Linked DNA regions of Sporichthya brevicatena. The protein of the gene in region 2 interacts with the protein of the main gene of each other region in a pairwise test. Links are inferred from orthologs where the notes say so. Each region holds a gene or a part of one and is shown on either strand. Other genes may lie near its edges.

The links. The genes of interacting proteins can lie anywhere in the genome.
Region 1: the proteins of ABD401_RS20615 (region 2) and sufU interact in binary tests that used the Escherichia coli proteins (3 or more experiments, as listed by UniProt). The link is inferred for Sporichthya brevicatena from one-to-one orthologs.

What each region holds. Positions count from the first base shown.
Region 1 is NZ_BAAAHE010000024.1:25,673-30,786, reverse strand. Bases 1,622-4,491 are described here. They hold sufU (Fe-S cluster assembly sulfur transfer protein SufU), read left to right. Parts: upstream 1,622-2,769; coding sequence 2,770-3,213; downstream 3,214-4,491. Other genes in these bases: ABD401_RS14790 (ABC transporter ATP-binding protein), read right to left, coding at 4,278-4,491; ABD401_RS14795 (acVLRF1 family peptidyl-tRNA hydrolase), read left to right, coding at 3,578-4,213; ABD401_RS14800 (metal-sulfur cluster assembly factor), read left to right, coding at 3,210-3,530; ABD401_RS14810 (cysteine desulfurase), read left to right, coding at 1,622-2,756. In the rest of the region: Fe-S cluster assembly protein SufD, read left to right, coding at 1-650; Fe-S cluster assembly ATPase SufC, read left to right, coding at 727-1,488; more of ABD401_RS14810, read left to right, coding at 1,491-1,621; more of ABD401_RS14790, read right to left, coding at 4,492-4,967; ABD401_RS14785 (branched-chain amino acid ABC transporter ATP-binding protein/permease), read right to left, coding at 4,960-5,114. UniProt on the Escherichia coli protein: A scaffold on which IscS assembles Fe-S clusters. Exists as 2 interconverting forms, a structured (S) and disordered (D) form. The D-state is the preferred substrate for IscS.
Region 2 is NZ_BAAAHE010000044.1:132,686-138,730, reverse strand. Bases 1,585-4,563 are described here. They hold ABD401_RS20615 (cysteine desulfurase family protein), read left to right. Parts: upstream 1,585-2,469; coding sequence 2,470-3,657; downstream 3,658-4,563. Other genes in these bases: mnmA (tRNA 2-thiouridine(34) synthase MnmA), read left to right, coding at 3,659-4,563; ABD401_RS20620 (electron transfer flavoprotein subunit alpha/FixB family protein), read left to right, coding at 1,585-2,364. Outside these bases: ABD401_RS20630 (enoyl-CoA hydratase/isomerase family protein), read left to right, coding at 1-471; ABD401_RS20625 (electron transfer flavoprotein subunit beta/FixA family protein), read left to right, coding at 602-1,387; more of ABD401_RS20620, read left to right, coding at 1,405-1,584; more of mnmA, read left to right, coding at 4,564-4,726; ABD401_RS20605 (endonuclease domain-containing protein), read left to right, coding at 5,031-5,804; ABD401_RS20595 (IS3 family transposase), read right to left, coding at 5,978-6,045. UniProt on the Escherichia coli protein: Master enzyme that delivers sulfur to a number of partners involved in Fe-S cluster assembly, tRNA modification or cofactor biosynthesis. Catalyzes the removal of elemental sulfur from cysteine to produce alanine.

The DNA.
Region 1 (5,114 bases), on a different replicon or contig from region 2:
GCGCGAACCTGACGCTGGTCAGCGTCCAGGACTGGGCCGACGACGCCGTGCACCTCGCGCACCAGCGGATCTCGCTCGGTCGCGACGCGAAGGTGAAGGCCATCGCCGTCACTTTCGGCGGGAACCTGGTCCGCCTGTACCCGCAGGTGCACTACACGGCCCAGGGCGGCGACGCCGAGATGCTCGGCCTGTACTTCGCCGACGCCGGCCAGCACCTCGAGCACCGGCTGCGGATCGACCACACGGTGCCGAACTGCCGGAGCAACGTCGCCTACAAGGGCGCGCTGCAGGGCGAGAAGGCGCACACGGTCTGGATCGGGGACGTCATCATCGGCGCCGAGGCGACCGGGACCGACACCTACGAGCTCAACCGCAACCTGCTGCTGACGGACGGCGCCTCTGCGGACTCCGTCCCGAACCTGGAGATCTACACCGGCGAGGTCGCCGGTGCCGGTCACGCCAGCGCCACGGGCCGCTTCGACGACGAGCAGCTCTTCTACCTGCAGTCGCGCGGTATCCCGGAGGACGAGGCCCGCCGCATGGTGGTCCGCGGCTTCTTCGGCGAGATCATCGGCCGCATCGGGGTCCCGATCGTCCAGACCCGGCTGCTGCAGAAGATCGACGCCGAGCTCGCGAAGACCCTCAACTGACGGTCGGGGGCTCCGCCCCCGACGACCCCCGAAGACAACCGCAACTGATCGCCCATCAGAGAAGAGCTTCAAAGACATGAGCACCCTGGCTATCAAGGACCTCCACGTCTCGGTCGAGACGGCGGAGGGCGTCAAGGAGATCCTCAAGGGGGTCACCCTGACGATCAACGCGGGAGAGACCCACGCGGTGATGGGCCCCAACGGGTCGGGCAAGTCGACGCTGGCCTACACGATCGCGGGCCACCCGAAGTACACCGTCACGAGCGGCACCATCACGCTCGACGGCGAGGACGTCCTCGCGATGAGCGTCGACGAGCGCGCCCGCGCCGGTCTGTTCCTCGCGATGCAGTACCCGGTCGAGGTTCCGGGCGTGAGCGTCTCGAACTTCCTCCGCACCGCGAAGACCGCGATCGACGGCGAGGCACCCAAGCTGCGCACGTGGGTCAAGGACGTCAAGGGCGCCATGGACGCGCTGTCGATGGACCCGTCCTTCGCCGAGCGCAACGTCAACGAGGGCTTCTCCGGTGGTGAGAAGAAGCGCCACGAGACGCTGCAGCTGGAGCTGCTGAACCCGAAGGTCGCGATCCTCGACGAGACCGACTCCGGCCTCGACATCGACGCGCTCAAGGTCGTCTCCGAGGGCGTGAACCGGTTCCGCTCCGGCGGTGACAAGGGCCTGCTGCTCATCACGCACTACACCCGGATCCTGCGCTACATCGCGCCGGACTTCGTTCACGTCTTCGTCGACGGCCGGTTCGTCGAGGAGGGTGGCCCGGAGCTCGCCGAGCAGCTCGAGGCCGAGGGCTACGAGCGCTTCCTCGCCAAAGCCGGAGCCTGACGGTGCCTCAGCTGGAGGGGCTGCTCGACCTGGAGAAGATCCGGGCCGACTTCCCGATCCTGGAGCGGCGTCTCGCGGACGACCGTCCGCTGGTCTACCTGGACTCGGCGAACACGTCACAGAAGCCGCAGTCGGTGATCGACGCGATCTCCGAGCACTACGCGCTGCACAACGCCAACGTGGCGCGCGCGGCGCACCAGCTCGGCGAGGAGGCGACGGCCGCGTTCGAGGGCGCCCGCGACAAGGTCGCGGCGTTCGTGAACGCGCCGAGCCGTGACGGCGTCATCTTCACCAAGAACGCCTCCGAGGCGCTCAACCTGGTGGCGAACGTCCTCGCGAACGCGGGCACGCCGTACGGGTTCGGCCCCGGTGACGAGGTCGTCATCACCGAGATGGAGCACCACTCCAACATCGTGCCGTGGCAGCTCGCGTGCGAGCGGACCGGTGCGACGCTGCGGTGGTTCGGCATCACGGACGAGGGCCGGCTCGACGTGTCGAACATCGACGACCTCATCACCGAGCGGACCAAGGTCGTCTCGGTCGTGTGGGTGTCGAACGCGCTCGGCACGGTCAACCCGGTCGAGGAGATCACGCGGCGGGCCCACGAGGTCGGTGCGCTGGTCGTCGTCGACGCGTCCCAGTCCGTGACGCAGATGCCGGTGGACCTCACCGCGCTCGGGGCCGACTTCGTCGCGTTCACCGGGCACAAGCTGTGCGGGCCGACGGGCATCGGCGTGCTGGTCGCGAAGCCGGAGCTGCTCAACCAGCTCCCGCCGTTCCTCGGCGGCGGCGAGATGATCGAGATCGTCCGCATGGAGGGCTCGACCTACGCGCCGGCGCCGCACCGCTTCGAGGCCGGGACGCCGCCGATCGTGCAGGCGGTCGGGCTCGGTGTCGCGCTGGACTACCTCTCGGCGATCGGCATGGAGGCGATCCGCGCCCACGAGCACGCGCTCACCGGGTACGCGCTGGAGCAGCTCCAGCAGGTGGAGGGTCTGCGCATCCTCGGCCCGACCGAGAACGTCGACCGCGGTGGTGCGATCAGCTTCGAGCTGGGGGACATCCACCCGCACGACGTCGGCCAGGTGCTCGACTCGCGGGGCGTCGCCGTCCGCGGCGGCCACCACTGCGCCCGTCCGGTCCACGCCCGGTTCGGGGTCACCGCGTCGACCCGAGCGTCGTTCTACCTCTACACGAAGCCCGAGGAAATTGATGCCCTCGTCGAGGGGTTGGACGCTGTGAAGGCGTTCTTCTCGAGGGGAGCGTGACGCCGTGAGCGATGTGGATGCGCTCTACCAGGAGATCATCCTCGACCACTACCGCAACCCCCGCCACAAGGGGCTGCGGGACCCGTTCGAGGCCGAGGTGCACCACGTCAACCCGACCTGCGGCGACGAGGTGACGCTGCGGGTGCACATGGTCGACGGCAAGGTCGCCGACGTCTCCTACGACAGCCTCGGCTGCTCGATCAGCCAGGCCTCGGCCTCGGTGCTCACCGAGCTGCTCATCGGCAAGGACCTCGACGAGGCCATGGCCGTGCACGAAGAGTTTCTGGCCCTGATGCAGTCCAAGGGCCAGGCCACCCCCGACGAGGACGTCCTCGAGGACGCGGTCGCCTTCGCCGGAGTCTCGAAGTACCCCGCCCGCATCAAGTGCGCGTTGCTTTCCTGGATGGCCTGGAAGGACGCCACAGCTCAAGCCCTCGCGAACGGAGCTACGTCATGACCACCAGCGCACCGACCGAGGACGACCTGACCGAGGCCCTGCGCGACGTCGTCGACCCGGAGCTCGGCATCAACGTCGTCGACCTCGGCCTCGTGTACGGGGTCAGTGTCGACGAGTCGAACATCGCGACCATCGACATGACCCTGACGTCCGCGGCCTGCCCGCTGACCGACGTCATCGAGGACCAGACCCGCGCCGCCCTCGAGGGTCTCGTCGCGGACTTCCGCATCAACTGGGTCTGGATGCCCCCGTGGGGCCCGGACAAGATCACCGACGACGGCCGCGAGCAACTCCGCGCCCTCGGCTTCAACGTTTGATCGGAGGCGTTCGGCCGCTCCACCTCCGATCCCGCGAGGAGCATTCCATGCGTTCCGTCGAGGTCGAGGCGGAGCGCATCCCACGGTGGTTCGCCAACTTTGCCGACCGCAACAGCGGTCTGACGGAGGTTTCGGCGACGACGGACGGCGTGCGCGCGGTCGGCGGCAACAGGACGGTCGCCGAGTGCGTGCCGCCGTTCCTCCGTCTCTGGGCGCCGACCGGTGACCCCGTGGCGGCGCTCGCGGCGCACGCGGCCGCGGAGCGACGGGTGGGCGTGCTGCTCGTCCGGCTCGGCGGGTTCGCGGCCGGCGTCTTCGTCGGCCCGGCGCTGAGGGAGTCGAAGGTCGGGTCCCGGCACGTCCAGGGCCGCACCGCCGCCGGCGGCTGGTCGCAGCAGCGCTTCGCCCGCCGCCGGGCCAACCAGGCCGACCAGGCCCTCGACGCGGCCGCCGAGACCGCGGCGCGGATCCTCGTCCCGGCGGCCGGGGACCTCGACGCGCTCGTCCTCGGCGGGGAGCGCAAGGCCGTCGACCGTGTCCTCGCCGACCGCGCTCTCGGGCCGCTGCGGGACGTTCCCGTCGAGCCGCGGTTCCTCACGGTCCCGGATCCCCGCCTCGACGTCCTCCGTTCGACACCGACCCGCTTCCGGTCGGTGACGATCCACCTCACCGACCCGGCCTGACTGCATTGGAGATGACATCTCTTGTGCACATGCACAAGAGATGTCATCTCCAGTGCAGGGGCGGTCAGGCGGTGGGGGCCGGTGTGGAGGGACGGACCTCGCCCTTGTCGATGACGAGGACGCGGTCGCAGTCGTGGGGCCGCAGCTGCTGGAACTGTTCGGCGATGACCACCGAGGTCCCGCGGTCGAGACAGATCCTCTGCAGCGTCGCGTAGACCCGGTCGACGACGACCGGCGCCAGGCCCTGGGACGGTTCCTCGACGAGGATCAGCGCCGGGTCGGACATCAGCGCCCGGCCGATCGCGAGCATCTGCTGCTCGCCGCCGGAGAGCGTGCCCGCGATCTGGCCCGCGCGGTCGGTGAGCGTGGGGAAGTAGGAGAACACCGCGTCCCGCCGGCCGGGCAGGCGGCGGGTCGGGACGTGCGAGGCGCCGGCGTCGAGGTTCTCCCGCACCGTCAGGGTCGGAAAGACGCGGCGGCCCTCGGGGGAGTAGCTGATCCCCGCCCGGGTGCGCCGGGCCACCGGCCACCGGACGATGGACCGTCCGTCGTAGCGGATGTCGCCGCCCAGCACGGCGACGGTCCCCATCACGGTCTGCAGCAGGGTCGACTTCCCGGCGCCGTTGCCGCCGACGAGGATGACGATCTCGCCCGGGTTCACGTCGAGGTCGACGTCGTAGACGACCGGCACCCCGTCGTAGCCGGACCGCAGGCCGCGCAGGCTCAGCCGCGGTTCGCCGGCGTGCTCAGTCACCCGTCACCCCCGTCCGCTCGGCCGCGACGCGCTCGCGCCACGGGATCGCGGCGGCGTCGTGTCCGGCGCCGAGGTAGCGCTCCTGTACGTCGGGGTCCGCCGCGACGTGGTCCGGGTCGCCGTGGGCCAGGATCTGACCCTCCGTCA
Region 2 (6,045 bases):
TACGCGCTCGGCGGCGGGTGCGAGCTCGCGATGTGCGCGGACTTCCGCGTCAGCGGCGAGAGCGCCAAGTGGGGCCAGCCGGAGATCCTGCTCGGGATCATCCCCGGCGCCGGCGGCACGCAGCGCCTGCCGCGTCTGGTCGGCCCGGCCAAGGCGAAGGACATCATCTTCTCCGGCCGGTTCGTCGACGCCGCCGAGGCGCTCTCGATCGGCCTGGTCGACAAGGTCGTCCCGGACGCCGAGGTCTACGACGCCGCCGTCGCGTGGGCCCGCACCTTCGTCGGTGGGCCGGCAGCTGCCCTCCGTGCGGCCAAGGAGGCCGTCGACCGCGGTCTGGAGGTCGATCTCCCCACCGGCCTCGACATCGAGCGGGTCCTGTTCGCGGCCCTGTTCGCCACCGAGGACCAGAAGAACGGCATGCGCTCGTTCGTGGAGAACGGTCCGGGGAAGGCATCGTTCGTGGGGCGATGACAGCGTGTCCTGCACCACCCGATAGGATCCCTACTCGCCAGTAATCGTTTCCCGGTGACCCGGTCCTCGGGCACCGAGGCCGGCGTGAAGCTGCGGCGCGACGTTTTCGACCAGGAGGTCTGAGCCGAACATGAAGATCGTCGTCTGCGTGAAGCAGGTGCCGGACACGTGGGCTGAGAAGAAGCTCGACGCGTCCAAGACGCTCGACCGCGTCTCGGTCGACAACATCCTCAACGAGATGGACGAGTTCGCCATCGAAGAGGCCCTCCAGATGACCGAGGCCCACGGGGGCTCGGTGACCGTGCTCTGCATGGGGCCGGACTCGGCCACGGAGGCCATTCGCAAGGCGCTCTCGATGGGTGCCGACGACGCCGTGCACGTCGTCGACGACGCCCTCAAGGGCTCGTGCGCCGCGACCACCTCGCTGGTGCTCGCCAAGGCCCTCGAGCGCATCGGGGACTACGACCTGGTCATCGCCGGGTCGGAGGCCTCCGACGCCCGGACCTCGGTCGTGCCCGCGATGCTCGCCGAGCGCCTCGGGATCCCGCAGGTCACCTTCGTGAACAAGGTCGAGGTCGACCCGAACGCGAAGACCCTCAAGGCCAACCGCATCACCGACGACGGCTACCAGGTCGTCGAGGCCTCGCTGCCGGCGATGATCTCGGCCGTCGAGAAGATGAACGAGCCGCGGTACCCCTCGTTCAAGGGGATCATGGCCGCGAAGAAGAAGCCGGTCGAGACGGTGTCGCTGTCCGACCTCGGCATCGACGCCGGTGAGGTCGGCCTCGGGGGTTCCTGGACCCAGGTCAACTCCAGCGCGGACCGGCCCCCGCGGTCGGCCGGCACCATCGTCGAGGACGACGGCAACGGTGGCGTCGCGCTCGTCGACTTCCTCGCCTCCAAGAAGTTCGTCTGAGAAGGGATCCGGTAGACATGTCGCAGGTTCTCGTTCTCGTCGAGCACACCGACGGTGCGCTGAAGAAGGTCAGCCTCGAGCTGCTGACCATGGCCAAGGCCGTGGGTGAGCCGGCGGCCGTGTTCGTCGGCTCCGGCATCGACAACGCCGCCGACAAGCTGGCCGAGTACGGCGCGGAGACCATCTACGTCGCCGACGACGCCGAACTCACGGGCTACGTCGTCGCCCCGGTCGCCGAGGTGCTGGCCAAGCTGGTCGCGGAGCAGTCCCCGGCCGCCGTCCTGATCGCCGCCACGGCCACCGGCAAGGAGATCGCCGGTCGCCTGGCCATCAAGACCACCTCCGGTGTCCTCACCGACGCCACGGGCCTGACCAGCGAGGGCGGTTCGGTCGTCGCCGAGCAGTCGATCTTCGGTGGCGCCACGGTCGTGCAGTCCTCGGCCACCAAGGGCACCCCGATCATCGCGGTGCTCCCGAACGCCACCCCGCCGGAGGCCTCGCCGGCCGCCGGCAACCGCGTCCCGGTCTCGGTGGAGCTCTCCGCCGCCGCCAAGGGCGCGAAGATCGTCGACTCCGTCATCGAGGAGAAGGGCGAGCGTCCGGAGCTCACCGAGGCCTCGATCGTCGTCTCCGGCGGTCGCGGTGTCGGTTCGGCCGAGAACATGTCGGTCGTCGAGAAGCTGGCGGACTCGCTCGGCGCGGCCGTCGGCGCCTCCCGCGCCGTCGTCGACGCCGGGTGGTACCCGCACAACTCGCAGGTCGGCCAGACCGGCAAGACCGTCTCGCCGCAGCTCTACATCGCGGCGGGGATCTCCGGTGCGATCCAGCACCGGGCCGGCATGCAGACCTCGAAGACGATCGTCGCGGTGAACAAGGACCGCGAGGCCCCGATCTTCGAGCTCGCGGACTACGGCGTCGTCGGCGACCTGCACAAGGTCCTGCCGCAGGCCACCGACGAGATCACCAAGCGCAAGTAGGGAAGTTCGCGCCCTCCCACGGCGTTGCGTCCGGTGAACTGTGGCCTACAGCCCACAGTTCGCCGGACGCAGGTGGTTAAGGGCGACGGTTAGGCTGGCGGAACGATGACGTACTTGGATCACGCGGCGACGACGCCGATGCTCCCCGAGGCGCTGGCCGCGATGACGGCCGAGCTCGGGCGCGTCGGGAACCCCTCGTCGCTGCACGGCAGTGGCCGTCAGGCCCGCCGGGTGGTCGAGGAGTCGCGCGAGACCGTCGCCGCGGCGCTCGGGTGCCGGCCCGGTGAGGTCGTGTTCACCGGGGGCGGCACGGAGGCCGACAACCTCGCGCTCAAGGGCCTGTACTGGGCACGCTCCACGGAGGCCCCGGCCCGCCGGCGCATCCTGATCAGCGCGGTGGAGCACCACGCGGTCCTCGACCCCGCGGCCTGGCTCGCTCGGCAGCAGGGTGCCGAGCTGGAGATCCTCCCCGTGGACGACCTCGGACGCCTGCAGCCCGAGACGTTGCGCGCCGCGATCGAGCGCGATCCCGCCTCGGTCGCGCTGGTCTCGGTGATGTGGGCGAACAACGAGGTCGGGACGGTCCAGCCGATCGCCGAGCTCGCCGCGATCGCCCGCGAGTTCGAGATCCCGCTGCACTCGGACGCCGTCCAGGCCGTCGGGCAGCTTCCGGTCGACTTCGCCGCCTCCGGGGTGTCCGCGATGGCGCTGACCGGTCACAAGCTCGGCGGGCCGCTCGGCATCGGCGCCCTCGTCCTCGCCCGTGGGACGGTCCCGACGCCGCTGCTCCACGGCGGCGGGCAGGAGCGTGACGTCCACTCCGGCACGCTGGACACGCCGGCCATCGCGGGCTTCGCGGCGGCCGTCGAGTCGGCGGTGCGCAACCTCGACGCGCACACCGCGACGATGCTGCGCCTGCGCTCGGACCTGATCGCCGGTGTGCTGGCCGCCGTGCCCGACGCCCGTTTCAACGGCGACCCCGACGACCGCCTGCCCGGCAACGCCCACTTCTCGTTCCCCGGCTGCGAGGGTGACTCGCTGCTGATGCTGCTCGACGCCCGCGGCATCGAGTGCTCGACCGGGTCCGCGTGCTCGGCCGGGGTCGCGCGGCCGTCGCACGTGCTGCTCGCGATGGGGCACGACGAGGCCTCGGCCCGCAGCTCGCTGCGCTTCTCGCTCGGCCACACCTCGACCGAGGCCGACGTCGCCGACCTGATCGAGGCGCTGCCCCCGGTGGTGGAGCGCGCCCGTCGCGCCGGCGAGATCGCGGCCGCCCGGCACAAGCGGGCCTGAGATGCGCGTCCTCGCGGCGATGTCCGGGGGCGTGGACTCCGCGGTCGCCGCGGCCCGCGCCGTCGAGGCCGGGCACGACGTCACCGGCGTCCACCTCGCGCTGGCCGAGGCGCCGGACAACCCGCGGGGCAAGGGCTGCTGCACGCCCGAGGACGCCCGGGACGCGCGCCGCGTCGCCGACGTGCTCGGCATCCCGTTCTACGTGTGGGACCTCGCCGAGCAGTTCCGTGCCGACGTGGTCGACGACTTCGTCGCCGAGTACGCCGCCGGGCGCACGCCGAACCCGTGCCTGCGCTGCAACGAGTCGATCAAGTTCGCCGCGGTGCTCGACCGTGCGATCGGCCTCGGCTTCGACGCCGTCTGCACCGGCCACTACGCGCGGCTGATTGACGGTCCGTCAGGTCGCGAGCTGCACCGAGCAATCGACCCGGACAAGGACCAGTCCTACGTGCTCGGGGTGCTGGAGGCGGATCAGCTCGCCCACGCGATGTTCCCGCTCGGCGACTCGGTGAAGGGCGACGTCCGCGCCGAGGCCGAGACGCGCGGCCTCGCCGTCGCGGCCAAGCCCGACAGCCACGACATCTGCTTCATCCCCGACGGCGACACGGCGGGATTCCTCCGCCGGCGGTTGGGGGAACGGCCGGGCGAGCTCGTCGACACCACCGGCGCGGTGCTGGGGGAGCACTCCGGTGCCTACGGCTTCACCGTCGGGCAGCGGAAGGGCCTGCGCATCGGGACTCCCGCGCCGGACGGCCGGCCCCGGTACGTCCTCGACGTCTCGGTCGTCGACAACCGCGTCACCGTCGGCCCCGCCGAGGCCCTCGACGTCCGCGGCCTGACCGCCGACCGCCCCCGCTGGTGCGGCGACGCCCTGCTCGGTTCGTCCGAGTGCCTGGTGCAGTTCCGCGCCCACGGCGACCCCGTCCCCGCCGCCGTCACCGCCCTCGAGGCGGGGCTCCAGATCGCGTTCACCACCCCGGTCCGCGGCGTCGCCCCCGGCCAGGCCGCCGTCCTCTACGACGGCACCCGCGTCCTCGGCTCCGCCACCATCGCCGCCACCGTCCGATAGCCGCCCCGCCCTCCCCGCCCCGCCGTCCCCGCCCCGCCGTTCTCCCGAAAGCGCACTCTGGCACGTCCGAAAGCAAAATCCGGGTGCCGTACTGCACTTTCGGGAGAGGGGGCGGGGCGCTGGGGCGGAGTTGTCCACAGCGCGCACACCCACGAAGTTGTCCACAGGCCGAGTCGGCGGGACAGCCGGGTGCCCGACGCTTCCGCTCATGACCGATGCAGAACTTCTCCACGGGCCCTTCCGACGTCGCGAGGGCCTGGAAGCTGGTTTGACGGCGCGTCAGGTAAATGGGTCGCGCTTCCGGTTGATCACGAAGGACGTCCATGTCGCGGCGGAGACGCCGCTCGACCTGCCGACGCGGTGCGCTGCGTTCCGCAAAGCGGTGGACATTCCGTTCGTGTTCAGCCACTTCACCGCCGCGGAGCTCTACAACGTTCCGATCGACCCGGACCCCAAGATCCACCTCAGCGTCCGCTCGGAGATCGAGCCGCGCATGCGAGGTCTGGTCGCGCACCGCGTGCTGGACCTCGGTGACGTCTGGAACGTGCGCGGTTTCCCCGTCACCTCACCGGGCCGGACGTTCGTCGACCTCGCGTCGAAGCTGGATCTGATGTCGCTCTGCGTCGCCGGGGACGTCCTCGGGTCCCGCAGCAACCTCGCCGAGCTCGATCGAGCGCTCGCGCTGGCCGTCGCCCGCCGGGGCATCCGGCTGGCGAGGGAGGTGCGGGCACTGTTGAACCCGGCCGCGAAATCTCCGCAGGAGACGCGGGTGCGCGTGCTGTTGACCCTCGCCGGCGTCCCGCCGCTGGCGGTGAACGAGCCGGCGATCGGTCGGGACGGTCGCCCGTTCGCCGAGCCCGACCTGGGGGAGCACACGGTGAGGGTCGCGATCGAGATCGAGGGCAGCCACCATCAGACCGATCGCGATCAGTGGCGGCGAGACATCCGCCGCGACGCCGCCTACCGCGAGAACGGCTGGATCCTGATCAAGGTCACGAAGGAGGACATCTTCTTCCGGCCGCAGTGGATCATCGACCAGGTCGTCGCGGCCCTCCGCGCCCGCGGCATGCGCTGGTAGCCCCCCCCGCCCCGCCGGGGCGCCATCGACTCCCGAAAGCGCAGTGCAGCACCCGGATTTTGTGTTCGGACGTGTCGTAGTGCGCTTTCGGGAGAACGGCGGTCAGACCGCCGCGGCGAGGCGGGTGGTGCCGGGGCCGGAGAGGGCGGGGAGGGCGGCGGCGGTGCGGCCGGTCAGCAGGAGCAGGAGGTCGGCGGCGGGGCCGGTGACCTCCTCGCCGGAGCCGGCGGACCAGTCGAGG